DNA from 3 places in the Sporosarcina sp. NCCP-2331 genome. Region 1 is predicted to be linked to each of the others. Evidence: riboswitches for the same ligand, from Rfam matches in the RefSeq annotation. Region 1 holds a riboswitch; each other region holds the start of a gene.

Evidence for each region. Region 1 has a riboswitch for cobalamin ahead of NCCP2331_RS00430 (ribonucleoside-diphosphate reductase subunit alpha). Riboswitches for the same ligand answer to the same signal wherever they lie in the genome.
Region 2: another riboswitch for cobalamin. It lies ahead of NCCP2331_RS14835 (ABC transporter substrate-binding protein); the one in region 1 lies ahead of NCCP2331_RS00430 (ribonucleoside-diphosphate reductase subunit alpha).
Region 3: another riboswitch for cobalamin. It lies ahead of NCCP2331_RS06520 (ribonucleoside-diphosphate reductase subunit alpha); the one in region 1 lies ahead of NCCP2331_RS00430 (ribonucleoside-diphosphate reductase subunit alpha).

Annotation. Positions count from the first base shown of each region.
Region 1 covers NZ_BRCD01000001.1:90,033-95,693, reverse strand. The annotation lists gene NCCP2331_RS00440 (hypothetical protein) at 1-55, shown strand, start outside; gene NCCP2331_RS00435 (YhfM domain-containing protein) at 233-1,117, shown strand; cobalamin riboswitch at 1,196-1,371, shown strand; gene NCCP2331_RS00430 (ribonucleoside-diphosphate reductase subunit alpha) at 1,543-2,958, shown strand; gene NCCP2331_RS00425 (catalase) at 3,359-5,419, opposite strand; gene NCCP2331_RS00420 (CdaR family transcriptional regulator) at 5,607-5,661, shown strand, end outside.
Region 2 covers NZ_BRCD01000028.1:29,660-35,320, forward strand. The annotation lists gene cbiB (adenosylcobinamide-phosphate synthase CbiB) at 1-611, opposite strand, end outside; gene NCCP2331_RS14825 (adenosylcobinamide amidohydrolase) at 611-2,083, opposite strand; gene NCCP2331_RS14830 (FecCD family ABC transporter permease) at 2,085-3,077, opposite strand; gene NCCP2331_RS14835 (ABC transporter substrate-binding protein) at 3,070-4,062, opposite strand; cobalamin riboswitch at 4,204-4,335, opposite strand; gene argS (arginine--tRNA ligase) at 4,738-5,661, opposite strand, start outside.
Region 3 covers NZ_BRCD01000008.1:84,568-90,228, forward strand. The annotation lists gene NCCP2331_RS06510 (ribonucleotide-diphosphate reductase subunit beta) at 1-731, opposite strand, end outside; gene NCCP2331_RS06515 (flavodoxin) at 710-1,147, opposite strand; gene NCCP2331_RS06520 (ribonucleoside-diphosphate reductase subunit alpha) at 1,135-3,357, opposite strand; cobalamin riboswitch at 3,491-3,670, opposite strand; gene NCCP2331_RS06525 (alanine/glycine:cation symporter family protein) at 3,886-5,313, opposite strand; gene NCCP2331_RS06530 (glycerate kinase) at 5,435-5,661, opposite strand, start outside.

The sequences.
Region 1 (5,661 bases):
TTATGTACAAGGATTGGCGGAGTGCGGCTGTCTATGCGAACAACAACTAATGTAACCGGCGAAGAAAATTCGATACAGGGTGCCTGACAGGAAACAATTGTGATGAAGTCCACACTTGTTTTGTGCATAGGCACCCTGTTTTGTTATGCCGTTAGTCTTTTGATGCTGCATCTTTCTTATCTTGTAACTTTATCCACTTTTGAGAGTCTAAGTGGGAAAGGGGGCTTACGATATGAAAAAAAGTCGATTGTTAATCAGTTTGATCTTAGTATTATTCAGTTTACTGGGATGCCAGCAGAATGAGCAGACGGAGGAAAAGCAGGGAACACCGCTTTTAGGGGAAGTGACAAATCAAGCAGAAGTGACCGAAGATGATTTTGTCTACCGGTTAGTTTCCGAAAAACAACAGTATCAAGTTAGCGAGCCGATAAAATTATATGCAGAATTAGAATATACAGGTGATCAAGATGAAGTAGAAATCACCCATGCCACTTCGCCGTTTTATTTTCCTATTACTGAAACAACAAGAGAATACGATATTGAATACTCTATGGATATGCCTTTAGAGCGAACCATGCTGAAAAAAGGGGAATCGCTTCGTATGGATTATGAATCCAGCGGCAGTTTTCTGGACAGGGATACTGAAGAATATAAAACGTTTATGAAACAAGTCATGAACGGCCACTTTCCTGCGGGTCAATATGTTGTTGACGGTAATGCCGACTTTAATTTAATTGGAACCGAAGAAAAAAAGTATCAAATAGAGGCGCCGGTGAAATTTCAGGTTGCTGGTGGAATCAAAAAATTCAGCTTATCCAAGTCGAAAGGTTTCGGTCAAGTGAATGGGGATATTTATGCAGAAATAGATGACGAAGAATCAGCTGAATTGATCCAGACTGCAATTTTGAATGCTGTGAAACAACCTGGCATAGTCGATACGGCGGCTTCTGATTATGATATGAAAGTGTCCTATGAAGACGGCGGAACGCAGGGATATCATTTGTGGATTGGTGAAAAGGGACAGAAGAGTACAATTATGCGGGTTGATGACACACATAGGATTTATACTGTTTCAAAAGAGATGACGGAGCTGTTGTTTGAGATTGTTAACAAATAGCTATTTCTTTCATCCGTCACAAATCATACTCTACCACCTTCGCCTTCATCCGTGGTAAAATAGAACAAACCAAATAAATGAGTTTGCACGATGCGCCGGTACCTATCAAGGTATAAAAGGGAATTCGGAAATCGAAGCTGTCCCCGCAACTGTACACACGGACGACCGCCAGAAACAGCCACTATGGAGACATGGGAAGGCTTGGCGGAAGGATGAAGTGAAGCCAGGAGACCTGCCGCGCATCGTCAAAGCGACACTTTCTTCGGGGGTTGAGAGGTGGAGGCAAAAAAGTCTCTGATCATCATGCGGCTTGCATGGTTACTTTAGAGTTGCTTATTTTTGTTTCCTCATTCACAACTATTGCAATCATACTGCCGAAGAGGCGGAATGATTGTTTTTTGTTGTTTACGAAAGGAGACGGCGAGATGAAGGTATTGGAACAAACAGAAGAGCGGCCGCATGAACGCGCGCTGCTGACTATTTTATACAAACAAGCAGAACAATTGCGCAAAAAACCGGCATACGAAGGATTTCACCATACCGTGCGAAAGCTGCTGGAAGCCGGGTTATACGGCAGCTGGGTCAATCATTATTCTGCCAATGAAATTAAATGGCTGGGCCTGCAAATTGTACCTGAACGCGATCAGCTTCTTTGCATCAGACAGCTCCGTCAATATATGAATGAATTTGTCACATGCAATCATTATGATTGGCCAATGGGACTCCCGCAAGAACGGCTGATGCTCATTGCGATGGCTGCCATGCAGCAGGAAACCGTCCAGCGTCTGCAAAAAGTCAGGGAAGCTTATTGGGTATTGAGCAAGGGATATGTGACGCTGCCGGATGAGGTGATGGCATTTCTCGGCAAGACATTCAGCCAGCGTCAGTCTGCAAGCGTGCCGCATTTGTTGGATTTGCTGGATATACGAATTCAATCGTATTTATCCAGCAGAGTAAAGGAGAAGCATATCCGTATACCCCATACATTTATGGAACAAGTGAAGGCGTGCGGTTCCTGGCTGGTATTTAATATGGAAGAAGTCCGGCGCGAGATGAATTGTTCTCTTCACGATGTCGACAGTGAGGCATTTCATCAGGCTGTTGCGAATCCTGCCATTACGCATAAAAAACTATCGGCTATCGGCCTGATGAAACAGCTGCTGGCCAGTGACGGTGTTGTTTTTCATTTTGAGGAAGATAGTCAGTCTGATATCGGAAGATTAGGTTCTTCTATTCAACTGCCGCGTGTGATGAACGGCAATACTTTGGCGCAGGTTTGTGCCATACAGGTCCGTTTACTGAACGGTATATTGGATTTTTGGGAGAGAAAAGATCGCAGGCGGGAAGTGCGTATAGAAGTGGCCGGCTGGGAAGAACTGCTGGCGGGCCAACGAATTGGACTGCATTCCGAACAGGCTGTGTCCTTTATAGAACGGCTGTCTGAAGAGATAAATCTGCACGTAATCAAAGCTTCATTGCAATTGGCGAAAGAGAAAGGACCCTATCCGCAATTTGAAGGCTCGTGCTGGCAGGATGGAAGCTATTTTGAACAGCGGCATTATACTTCTGAAGCGTGGCAGGAAATCAGCAATGAAATCAAGCAGTACGGCATTCGAAACGGCAAGTTGCGAAAAGCTTCGGATACTGTGAATTTGTCAGAACATCCCCCGACTAAGCACCGACAGCTATCGATGATTAACCGGCTCGCTGCACAGCAGCAACATACGGAGATTGGCGGTTCCATCACATTGGAAAAGTCTCCATTACTGGAAACGGCGGAATTATTACAGCTGCTGATGAAGGCTTGGAGCAGCGGGATAGAAGAAGTAAGGATTATTTAAAAGGGATCTGCGTAAGGCTCTGTTCTTGATAACTTGTCTTGTGCGTATTGCGAGAATCATGCTGCAGTTTGACCCCTCTTCGGCGCTTAGGGGTCGCCTTCTACTGTGAGCATACTGGCGAAAAGCATGGCTTTCTGCCAAAGAAGCTTGGCGGATGATCATAGTACCCGCTCAATCGCTCATAGTCCAGCCTCATCCACTCATAGACATCGGCTGTATGATCATTCGGCTCAGCTACGTGATCATACAGCATACCGGCATGATCATTGAACCGATCTCCGCGCTCATAGCCGCTCTGCAGTTATGCCTCTGCGGTTGTTAGGAATATATATTAAACATTCCGCTTAGACTTCTCAACAAACAGAAAACCACCCCGACGGGTGGTTTTCTGTTATTGCCATTAATCTCGATCCCAAAAGCGTTGCTGTGCTACGGCAGCCACAAATTCTTCTCCGAAATTTGTATTTCCTGAAGCAAATACGACTCCTGCCATATTGCTTTCGTTGGACTTCTCCAGGAATGCCTGGCCTGAAGAAGCTACACCGATCGGTTTATAATGAGTGTAGGCTACGCGCAGATAGTCTGCAATTTCGTAATCAAATCTGCTTTGATTTTTATGCGTTCCGCCTACGATATAAATAGAGTCCAGCAAATAGGGGCTAGTCGTGATAAATGTCTCGTTGACTTTTAGCTTGGTTCCGTCATCACCGGTAACAGTGCCCAGTGTGTCGCTGACAATCACAACAAAGACTCCATACTTCTTCAGTGTTTCAAGCGCACCTGAAACTTCATTCGCAGGGAAGCCGTCACCGACCAATACGCCGACTTTCATAGAGTACGCATATTTCGGCGTATTTGCCTGGCTGAGGGAAGGGTAGCTGGTCGTAACCTGCACAGGCGTTCCGCTAGGCCGGTCCACGCCGATATTGTCCGCTATCGTATTCGCTAATTCTCTGTCTACATTTATCAGCATATCGACGTTTTGCTGACGCACCGACTTGCTTTTTACGCTGCCGAGCTGATAGCTGAAACCGTCAATTGTATGCTGTTTCTCAACAGGTGTCAGACTGTTCCAGAAAATTCTTGGCTGCGTGAAGAAATCGTCGAACGACTTGCTTCGTGCCCGGATCGCATGGCCGTCTATTTTCTTCGGATACGATTCATAGCCGCCTTCTTCCGGCGGAGTCGTGTACGGAGTATTATTAGCCAGTGAGTTTTGATGGTAGTTGACTTGGTCGGTATCAATCCGATATCTCATAGCGCCCCGTCTTGTATTGTTATGGAACGGGCAGATTGGCCGGTTGATCGGCAAGTCCTGGAAGTTTGCGCTGCCAAGTCTGTGATATTGGGTGCTCTGGTAGGCGATCAAGCGGCCCTGCAGAACCGGGTCATTGGAGAAGTCGATTCCCGGAACTACATTTGCAGGGTTGAACGCCACTTGCTCCAACTCAGCAAATTCATTATCGACGTTCCGGTTCAATGTCATCTTGCCGATCAGCTTAACCGGAATCAATTCTTCCGGCCAGAATTTAGCCGGGTCCAGAATATCAAAATCAAATTTGAACTCGTCTTCCATCGCAACCAGCTGAACGCCCAGCTCATATTCTGCATAAGCTCCGCGGTCAATCGCTTCCCTCAAATCACGGCGGTGGTAATCCGGATCAATTCCGCCAATTTTTTGCGCCTCATCCATCAGCAGCGAATGCACGCCGAGCACAGGCTTCCAGACAAACCGGACAAAAGTGGCCACTCCTTCTTCATTGACCAGAAGATACGTATTGATCGAAAAGGATTCAATCATCCGATAACTTCTCACGATGCCCCGATCCGACATAATCCACATGACCATGTGAAGGGACTCCTGATTATTCGCGACATAATCCCAAAAATTATCATGTGCACCGGCAGCTGTCGGGATTCCGGTGCGGGGTTCAGGTTTGTAAGCGTGAATCATGTCCGGGAACTTCATGGCATCCTGATTGATCAATACAGGCATGGCAATGGTAGTCAGATCATAATTTCCTTCCTCCGTGTAAAACTTCACTCCTTTACAGCGCAAATCCCTTGCCGTATCTTTAGAACCCTTACTCCCTTGCACAGTAGAGAAGCGGACGAATACCGGCGTCTTTTTGCCGGGCTCCTGTAAAAAGCATGCTTTGGTGAACTGACTCATCGACTCATAGCATTCAAACTCTCCATGTGCGCCGTACCCTCTCGCATGCACGATTCTTTCAGGTATTTCCTCATGAAGGAAGTGGGTCATTTTTTCAAAATATTCATAGTCCTGACGAAGTGACGGACCGCGTACACCGGCTGTCAGCTGCTCCGAGTCATTAGACAGTTTCTTTGACTGGTTGGTTGTTAACGGCTTTCCTGTATTTTGAACACGGAATTCCTCCAGTTGCTCGTTTTTACTGTTGCCATCGTTTTCACGGTTATTTCCTGAGTGTGATTTATCCATACACACGCACCTTTCCTGAGTAAAGTTTCCGATCGTTATCATACTATGCGCGCTAATCAGCAATATTCATTGTATGGATGTAAGATATTGTGAAGCACGTTGCATTTCCTTCCCGCCCCCTATTGAGATGAAAACTGAAGTGGCGTAAGATAACACTAACTAGCAGTTTTCATCAGAGGTGAAGCGGATGTTCCAATTTGATACATTAGGACAAGAGATGGTGAAAGAGATATCGAATTTGA
Region 2 (5,661 bases), on a different contig from region 1:
TTCAGCAGGTCATCCATGCGCGCGGATACTTTGCCGAATTGTTCATAGCGTTCATCTTTATAGCCGACCATGGAATCCAGTGTGTTGACCGCTTTATACAGCCACAGACCCGGCGCTCCGAGAAGAAACGCCCAGAACAGCGGTGCCGTGATGCCGTCCGATGTGTTTTCTGATACTGTCTCAATCGTACCGCGAGAAATCTCCGCACTGTTCAATTTATCCGTATCCCTGCCGACGATCCAGCTGAGTTTCTCCCGCGCTTGCGGCAAATCACCCGCCTCCAGTGGTTCACATACGGCAAGCGCTGCGTCCTGGAGGCTTTTCTGCGCTAAACCAGCCGCGATCAACAGTGCTTCCACCGTAATCCCGGCAAATATATGCAGCCGATAAGCAAAACTGACGAGCCAGAGGACGAGCGCAAATGTCGCGCCGACAATAATCAGCCACAGCAATGCACCTTTCATTGTGCGAAGCCTGCCTTTATTCAGCAGCTTCGTTAAATTGGCAATTGATGTGCCGATCCACTTGACGGGATGCGGCCAATTTGGCGGGTCACCGATGAGCCAGTCGAGCACCATACCGATCGTGATGGCAATAAAGTGAGCAGGTATCATTCGGATTCACCTTTCGCTTTCCGGTATGCATGAATTGCGCGCACCGTACATTCGTAGACACCTTGCCCGATCAGTTTCCCGAGCTGTGTGATTGGCCCTGCATACGGCAGTGAAGCGCCTTGCTGGGTTGACGCGATCAACAGGCTGTCCGTTGAGGTCCCTGTCGCAATCGTGCCGGATTCGGGGTCTTTGACTTGTTCATCCTGCAAGGCTTTCGTTTTCGCTTCCGTTGCGGTAATCATCGCTTGGACAAATGCTTCTTCCGAAAGCTGCCCGTTGATGAATACCCATGTATTAATGGTGCCGATATAGGGAATATCCTCACGCTGCCAAGATTTCGATACATCTACGGCATTGCCGACACCTGCAGTAACAGCGATGACAATGGAGCCGAATTCTCCTTGAAACTCTTCTATTTCCACATGTTCCGAACCAACCGCCGTCATCATCGCCACTGTATCAGTCAGATGATAGCCGTGTGCCCGTAAATAATCCGTGTTCTCACGCTGCACATCATCAATATCGTAATCCGCACGCACGCTTCGATTGACAAATGTCCGATACCAGCCAATTCCTGCATTATGCACGGCAGATGAAATCGTCTTCAGCGGCTGCTTTGTCTGCAGGAAAACATGATCTCCGCGAATCTCCAGCTCTTCTTTCATTACTCGGAATGGCTGGATCTCACCTTGCAGATCCGGGAGAAGTGTCATCTGAGGTTTTGGCATTTCAGGGTGAGCCTGTGTTTTGACGCGCGCCTGATAAACTGCATGTATTTCCTGCTCCAGCACCACCTCTTGCGGTGTACCGATAGCCGCCACTTCCCCCTTCTTCAACAATAACAACCGATCACAATAAAGTGCCGCCAGATTAATATCATGGAACACCGAGACAACAGTAATGCCTTTTTGATGTGCTTGATTGCGGATCGTATCGAGCAATTGCTGCTGATGCGCGATATCGAGATGATTCGTCGGTTCATCCAGCAATAAAATTGGTGCTTCCTGCGCGAGTGCCTGCGCAACAAAGACCCGCTGCTGCTCGCCTCCTGACAGCAATTCAATCGGCGTATCCACGTAGCGTGTGATGCCCGTATAATTCATTGCGTCCTGAACTGCCCGCTCGTCCTCTTCAGACCAACTTGAAAAAATACCCGACTGATGCGGATAGCGTCCGAGCCCGACCGTATCTTTCACGGAATGGGAAAACGCGTGCGCGTGCAGCTGCGGCAAGACTGCCACTTTGCGTGCGAACTGCTTCTGTGTGTAGGCAGCGGAATCCTGGCCATCGATCTTCACCATGCCGTGCTGTTTGGGCAGGATGCCTGAAATAATCTTCAGCAGCGTTGATTTCCCGCTGCCGTTCGGTCCGAGTATGCCGAGGATTTCTCCTTTTCCCACATGAAATGATACCTGCTTCACAATCGGTTCTTTGCCGTATCCTCCTGATAACTCCTGTACCTGCAGCATGTCACATCGCTCCTTTTCTGCGCTGTTTATAAAAGATATAAGCAAAAACCGGAGCCCCGATGAATGCCGTAATGACGCCTACAGGCAGTTCCGCCGGCGAAATAATGGTCCGTGCCACCAAATCGCAAATAATTAACAAAGTTGCACCGTTACATAACGACAGCGGCAGCACATGCCGGTGATCCGATCCCCATAACAGCCGCGTCATATGCGGCACCACTAACCCGACAAAGCCGATCGTCCCCGAAACAGCGACCGCCGAACCTGTCAGCACCGACCCGCCAAGTAAAATAAGCAGCTTGCGGCGTTTTACATTGACGCCCAAATGATGTGCCCGCTCTTCACCGAACAGCATCGCATTCAGTTCCCGGCGATTGAGCCAGAGAATGAACGAACCGCCAATAAAAAACGGCAGCACCATTGTAATATACTTCCAACCGCGCATCGATACGCTGCCAAGCAGCCAGCCGACAATCTGCCGCAGCTCTTCCTGTGTCAGCGCAATCATCAGCGACAGGACGGAGCCGAGAAACGAACCGAAAATAATTCCTGTTAATATAATCGTCTCCATCTTCATGGATCGATCGACCATACGGGCAAAACCGATGACCAAAAACATCGTAATCGCCGCACCGGCCATGCTGAATACCGGAAGTGTGAAAGAGCCCAGGAACGGCAGCGAAATACCAAAAAAGAGTGTGATCACAGCGCCTACAGAGGCACCGGATGACACTCCGAGGGTATATGGATCTGCTAATGGATTTTTCAGGAGCCCTTGGAAGGCTGCTCCCGATATGGCAAGTGACGCACCGACAATTCCTGCCAGCAGCACACGCGGCATGCGTATTTTCCACAGGATATTGCTCGCAGTTGCGTCCGTATGATTCCATAGCGTCTCTATAGGTATATTCACTGCACCGATCGATACACCAAGCCAGATTGCCACCAGGAAGGTGGCAATCGACACGGCATAGGCGAGGGCTGTTTTATTCACCAAAAACCTCTGGATAAACAGCTTTTGCAAAAGCTTCTAATCCGTCCGCTAAACGAGGACCTGTCCGGCTTGTGGTATTCTCATCTACTTGTACTACTTGATCTTCTTTCACTGCCGTGACTGTATCGAATCCGTCACGCTTTTTCACGCTTTCAATAATATCCGGCACATAGCTGTACATGACTAGGATCACATCGGGATTTTCATCGACGATCGTTTCAGGGCTCATCATCACCCAGCCATCTTCGGTCACTACGTTTTCCGCATTGATCATTTCTAAGAATTGTTGTGGGAAAGTATTTTTACCAGGCGCATAGATTTCAGGCGCATCGGATGTTTCCGCGAAGACGCGTTTCTTTTCCGTAATATCCGCTGCCTTCGTTTTGATTTCTTCCACTTTCGCTTTCATGTCTTCCACGATTTGATCGGCTTCTTTATTTTTATCCATAATTTCGCCGATCACTTTGATTGATTCATACGTTTCATCAAAAGTCTCTGCAGTCGGTACGACAATCACCGGAATGCCGGCTTCGCGAATTTGGTTCAGCCCTTCTTCGCTTGATGCCATCATCATTTCATGAGCAAACACAGCGTCAGGCTTCAGAGAAATCACCTTTTCGACGTTCACATTATAATCACCGACTGTATCCAATTTTGTTGCTTCTTCCGGATAATCATCGTTTTCTGTTACAGCAATCACTTTATCGCCTGCACCAATGCCGAATAAAGTTTCCGTGTTGCTCGGGATTAGCGAAATGACTTTCTCAGGAGCGCTTTCGAATGTAATATCTTCTCCTGCTGCATCATTGATTGTATACGGGTAGTTAGTTCCGTCTGTATCTTCCGCTTGTTTCTGATCAGAGCTTGCGTCTTCAGTAGCCTGACCGGAATCAGCCGGTGTTTCTTCTTTTTTATCGTTTCCGCATGCTGCGAGCAGCAAAACGGCGAGCATCGCTGTAAGTAATAACTGCCAAAATTTCTTCATTAACTATTTCCTCCTCGGGTGATTGTGGATGATTACACATGCTGCTTACAAAGACAAAAAACCCTCCGTAGATGCGGAGGATTAAGCGGATGAAGACCATAACAGGCTTCTTCCACTTTACCTATCCTCGTAGGCTGCTGCGGAACTGAATCCTAAAAGGCAGGTATCTGGCTTGTGCGCTTGGCACTTACAGTGGCGGGACCGCATCGGCTTTGAACCGATTTCCCCTTTCATCTCTGTTTGACTGAGAGAACCTTTTAGAATGTATGTAATTCGTAATCTGCTTTATTATACTACAATTCGACTGAATGTACAGAGAGGGCGTTGCGTGCTTGGGCTGTCTCCATTATCACATAGGGCGGACTGTTTCACCCAGCGCCGAATGAAAACAGCAAACGCGCGAAAATGATGTTGGAGCGCACCAAAACAGTGCTGCAACGCGCGAATACAGAACTTTCCCGCACCAATACAGCTTTGCACCGCGCCAATACAGACTTCAACCGCACCATTCCAGCCAACCACCGCACCATTCGGGCTTTCATTCGCGCAGAATGATCTTAATGCACTCCCGCCGGTGCTCATACTCCTCCGGCTATGATCACGGCCAGACAAATAAACAGCAAAAGCTGCCCGGTCAGTCATATAACATGACTCAGCGGACAGCTTTTAGATATCTTACATCCGTTCTGGTGCTTCGACGCCGACTAGTTTCAGTGCGTTTGCGATCGTCGTGCTTGTGGCGGTGATGAGTGCCAGACGTGCTTCGGAAAGCTCTTTGTTTTCCGGGTCCAGTACTTTATTGGCGTTATAGAAACTATGGAATGCGGCAGCGAGTTCCTGGATATAGGTCGTCACCCGGTGCGGTGCACGCAGACGGGCTGCGTCACTGACCAATTTCGGGAAGTCGCCGAGTTTCTTCAATAGTTCCAGTTCTTTTTCGTCATGCAGCAGTGTCACGTTTTCTGTTGACGGCTGCATATTCTGCTCTTTTGCCTGACGCAGGATGGAGCAGATGCGGGCATGTGCATACTGTGCATAGTAGACTGGATTTTCATTGGACTTGGAAACAGCAAGGTCCAGATCGAAGTCCATTTGTGCATCGCCTGAACGCATGGCGAAGAAATAACGCACCGCATCCAAGCCGACTTCTTCCACTAATTCGCGCAGTGTGACGGCTTTTCCTGTGCGTTTGCTCATCTTGAACTTTTCGCCGTCTTTGTACAATTGCACCATTTGCGCAACTTCAACTTCCAGCGTGTCCCGATCATAGCCGAGCGCCTGGATTGCAGCTTTCATGCGCGGAATATAGCCGTGGTGATCAGCGCCCCATATGTTGATGAGCTTATCGAAACCACGGCGCAGCTTATCTTCATGATAGGCGATATCCGGCGTTAAATAGGTGAACGATCCGTCCTGTTTGATCAGCACACGGTCTTTATCGTCGCCGAACGTAGTAGAACGGAACCATGTGGCTCCTTCTTCTTCATAGACATGACCATTTTCACGCAGTTTATCAAGCGCGACTTCAATTTTGCCGTTGTGGTATAACGAAGTTTCAGAGAACCAGTTGTCAAAATGAACACGGAAGTCCGCCAAATC
Region 3 (5,661 bases), on a different contig from region 1:
TCGTCGGTATTGTATTCCGGGTTTTCAGCCAGTGCTGCGCGGAAGATGTCGCTGATTGCCTTGCCGTGTTGCAGTTCGTCGCGGTTGATATAGGAAATCATCGTCGACGTGCCGACCATTTTCTGATGGCGCGCCAAGTTATAGAAGAATGCGAATCCGCTGTAGAAGAACAGGCCTTCGAGCAGCGTCGTGTAGACCATTGCTTTCAACACTGTCTCGATTGTCGGGTTCTCGGCAAATTCATTGTACACTTCCACGATCCGTTCATTCCGCTTCATTAATACCTCATCTGTGCGTCCCATTTCGAATGAAGCCATCTGCTTGTCGAGATTCGTGACGGATGACAAAACGTATGCGTAACTGTGATTATGCTCGCTCTCCTGATCAGCAATCGTTGCCAGAATAGACTTGACAGACGGATCCGTCGTGAAGTCTGCGATCTTCATTGCAATTACGGTCTGCGGGCCGTCGAGTGTCGCAAGCAGGCCGATGATTTTCAGGAAGGCGGACTGTTCCGCCTGTGACAGACGTGAAAACTGTTTGACGTCCTGTGTCATATCCACTTCATTCGCTGTCCAGAACAGCGAACGGATTCGCTGGCGCAATGTGTAGAAGTGAGGATGTGCGAGATCGTTCCAGTTCAGGATTCCGCTTGCTTCCCCGCCGAAAATAGCTGTCGCTTTATTTGGATTTGCCGGGTTCAGTACTTTTACTCTTGTAAGTGTCGCCAATGGTCGAGCACTCCTTTCGTCCAGTTCGTTACGAGTTGTTCTTGTGTGCCGCGCGGGCTTTGTTCGATTTTCAACGGTTCAAAAGGTGAATGATAAAAGCGCGCCAGTTTTTCAGCCGCATGGCAAAACAATTCATCTCCGCCGAATTGCGTGTCCCCTGTGCCGAACACGTAGACCGGCTCCGGTTTGAAGCCGATGTCCGCGACGAAATCTTTCACTTCATCCGGCGTGGCGCCCTTTTCCCAGGTGAATGAACCGATACAGAAGGCATCGTATTCATTCACATCCGGAAGAACGCCGATTCCGATGCGGTGTATATCGACTTGGATGCCTTCGCGGGTCAGGTTCTCTTCAATCAATTCCGCCACTTCCTCCGTATTGCCGCTCCAAGAAGCGTACGCAATCAGGAATGACACCACTCGCACTCCTCGATTTCAGAAGCTGTGGAACGCATATAGTACGTCGTTTTCATGCCGGACTGCCAGGCCTGCATATGCAGATCGAGCAGGACGGATGCACGGATGGAGTTCGGTACATAGATGTTGAATGAAATTGACTGGTCGATATGGTGCTGACGTGCAGCGTTCTGCTTGATGGACCAGCGCTGATCAACGATGTACGCGGAACGGCGATAGACATCATACGTGTTGTGGTCGAGATCCGGTGCGATAACCGGCAGTTTATAATCCTTTTTCTCCTCATGGTAGAACGGCTTGAACACTGGATCGATTGATGCAGTGGAGCCCGCGATGACCGATGTCGAACTGTTCGGCGCGACTGCCATCAGATAGCCATTGCGCATGCCGTTGATCGCCACATCCATGCGCAGCTCGCGCCATTTATTCGAATCGTATTCACGCTGTTCGAAATACTCGCCTGTCTGCCAGTCGGAGCCGTCGAATAATGGATACGCGCCTTTTTCCTTCGACAGTTCCATTGACGCTTTGATTGTCAGATACGCGATATTTTCATACAATTTATCTGCATAGTCAACGGCTTCATCCGATTCCCACTGGATGCCCTTGAGCGCCAATAAATGATGCCAGCCGAATGTGCCGAGTCCGATGCCGCGGTATCTTGCGTTCGTCCGCTGCGCCTGCACGACAGGGATCTGGTTCTGATCGATGACATTGTCGAGCATGCGGACCTGAATCGTAATCAAGCGGTCCAATACGTCTGCAACCACTGCTTTCCCCAGGTTGATCGATGACAGATTACAGACCACGAAATCGCCCGGCTTCGTGCGTGTGACGACTAAATCGTCTTCAAGGGTAACTGATTCGTGTGTGCTCGCTGACATATTTTGTAATATTTCTGTACACAAATTACTCGAGTAAATGATTCCTTCATGTTTATTCGGGTTCATGCGGTTTACTTCATCGCGGTAGAACATGAACGGCGTGCCCGTTTCCAGCTGGCTGCGCAGGACCCGTTTCATGATTTCGATCGCTGATACCGTCTCGCGTGACAGGTCTTCATTCGCCACACATTCCTCGTACTTCTGGCGGAATGAGCCATTGCCTTTTTCTTCATCATAGAAGTCTTCCAATGAAAAGCCCATCTTCGTACGGACTTCATGCGGATCGAACAGATGCCAGTCTTCGCGTGACTCGACTTTTTCCATGAACAGATCCGGCAGGCAGACACCTGTGAAGATGTCATGCGCGCGCAGACGGTCATCGCCGTTGTTGAGCTTCAGATCCAGGAACGTGAAGATATCCTGATGCCATACATCCAGATACACTGCCACCGCGCCCTGCCGCTGACCGAGCTGATCGACAGAAACTGCCGTATTGTTCAGCTGCTTGATCCACGGAAGCACACCGCTCGAAGCGCCTTCAAATCCGCGGATGGATGCGCCGCGTGAACGCACTTTGCCCATATAGACGCCGATGCCGCCGCCGAATTTCGACAGGTTCGCGATATCGGTGTTGCTGTTGTAGATGCCCTGCAAGGAATCATCCACTGTATCAATGAAGCAGCTCGACAGCTGGCCGTGCATCTTGCCTGCGTTGGAGAGCGTCGGCGTCGCCACCGTCATATAAAGATTGCTCATCGCCCAGTAGGCTTCGCCGATCTTGTGGATGCGGTCTTCCGTTTCATCCTGCATCAGCGTCATCGCAATGATCAGCCAGCGTTCCTGAGGCAGCTCGACCGGCTGCTTGGAGAAATTCACTGTCACATAGCGGTCCACCAGCGTTTTTAATCCGATATACGTAAATAACAGGTCGCGTGAAGGCTCCAGCAAACGACCGATCTCCTGCAGTTCATCATGGCTGTACTTCTCAGTAAGAATTGGAGTATAAAGGCCCTGTGCAACCAGTTTTTCTACATTTTTCGCAAAGTCGGTATAGACGTCCGCACCGCGCAGCGCTTTCTGCTTCGCATACACATCGTACAAATAAATGCGTGCGGCAACGAAAGTCCAGTATGCGTTCGCTTCGTCGATTCTGCTCAATGATTCGAGCACCATCGCGCTTGTCCAGTCCGAAGCGGAACTGTCCGGATGACGTTCCTGATAACGCTCGCTCGCTTCCGTCAGCGCCTCGATTTGCTTCTTGCCGAATTCCTGCTCAAGATTTTCCAGCAATAGATTAAGACCTGCCGTTTCATGAATTATAGCCATTACATTCGCTCCCTTTGTGTTTGTTATGTAAGTAAAAAGACTCCCAGTAATCCGGGAGTCATTAGTAGATCAATGGAAGTTTGGCGGCAGAAGTAATACTTGCCTGATGCTTCCATTCTTCCTCCCCGAAGAATGTATTGCGGAATGAATGGCAGGTCTCCTGGCTGGCACATCGTCCTCCTGTCTCCCTTCCCGCAAGAATGCAGTGGGTATAATCCAGACAGTCGTCCATGCCCTCAGTTGCGGGGGCAGCTCCGTTTTTAAGCGGATTCCCTTTTAAACCGTTGATGGTACCGATTCATCGAAAATACTATATATAGTGTCTTATGTACAAGTAATACCCTAACATGTAGTGGTTAAACTTGTAAAGCATAAAAAGAATCTCAGCCCAGAATGTACCTTCTGAACTAAGATCCTTTCATTTTACAGGGAAATATTTTATCAAAATCAAACTTTATATGCCTTGACGGAAAATAAAATCACCGATGTTTTCTGTGCTGTATGGCATATGGATATCGATACGGATTTTTATGGCCGCAATCGTTCTTCCGGTTTTTCAGGTGTATCTTCCCAGCACTCCGCACCTGTTAGTCCCGGTATGGTGGAAGCCTTAAATACAGGGTTTTTCCCTGCCTTTCTCTGTACGGTAAAATCATCGAGCACCTGGAAGGCAACTTTACCGAGCAGGACAATGACGACGAGGTTGATGATTGCCATGAGCCCCATGAACAGATCTGCCATGTCCCAAACCACCTGCACCTTCGCAACTGCTCCAAAAAACACCATCCCGAGAACCAAAATCTGATATGCGTATTTCCAGCCTTTATTCGCATTGATGAATTCGATGTTCGTTTCGCCATAGTAGTAGTTTCCAATAATCGAACTGAACGCGAAGAACATGATCGCAACGGCAATGAAATAAGGAGCCCATGCGCCTACGTGCACCGCCATGGAAGCCTGCGTCAGCAAGATTCCGTTCGTTTCGCCCGATTCATACAGCCCGCCCAGCAAAATGATGAATGCCGTTGCAGAACAGATGATGATCGTATCGAAGAACACGCCGAGACTCTGAACGAGTCCCTGCTTTGCCGGATGTGATACATTTGCCGTTGCTGCTGCGTTCGGCACACTACCCATCCCGGCTTCATTGGAGAATAAACCGCGGCGCACTCCTTGCATGATCGCCGCACCGATGCCGCCTCCGACCATTTCCTTGATGCCGAAAGCGTGCTCGATAATGAGCATGATCATCGCCGGAACCTGCGTAATGTTCATGATGACAATGAATAATGCCACAATAATATAAAACGTTGCCATGACGGGAACAATTGTCTGCGTTACTTTCACGATCCGCTGCACGCCGCCGAACACGATGACTGCAGTCAGCAGGATCAATCCGATTCCGACAGTCCAGTCAGGAATCCCAAAAACATCCATAAAGGACTGGCTGATCGTATTCGACTGCACCGCATTAAAAATGAATCCAAAACAAATGGTTAACAAAACCGCAAAGACAATACCGAGTTTCCGATAACCGAGCGCCTTTTGTATATAATACGCTGGTCCTCCGCGGAACGTATCGCCGTCTTTCACTTTATAGACTTGCGCAAGCGTACTCTCTATGAATGCAGTCGCCATGCCGATAATTGCGATGATCCACATCCAGAATACCGCGCCCGGCCCGCCGATTCCGATTGCCAGAGCCACCCCTGCCACGTTGCCGGTTCCGACACGTGAAGCCGCACTGATCGTAAATGCCTGGAACGGAGACACACCGTCATTGCTGTCTTTCTTTTCAACTATTAAGCGAAACATCTCTTTAAACAGGCGAACCTGTACAAACTTTGTGCGAATCGTAAAATACACACCTGCCGCCAATAAGAGTCCAATTAATATATACGTCCAAATAAAGTTATTCGCCGGCCCGACCAGCCAGTTTAAAGCGTTTTCAAACATTCGACCACCTCCTGTTATCTCTATACCCTACCCGCTGCCTGTCTACGCACGGCAAGACAAAGAAACCTTGCCGGAAACTGAACAAGGTTCCTGTACTATACTATATTTTAATAGCATTATACTACTGAAAAGCAGCAGGTAAATTCTGCATCAATTCCGCGGTCGTCGCGGCGAGATGATTTGCCGCGTCTGTCATCAGCTCTGCTGCAGGATATCCGCTCTCATCCAAAGCGCACAGAACGGAAAACCACTGCTTCAGAAACGGCCGCGCCTGCTCCTCAATCGAACCCGATATGACGGCTACCGGCACTTCATTCGCTTTCGCGGTTTTCGCTATGCCCATCAGCG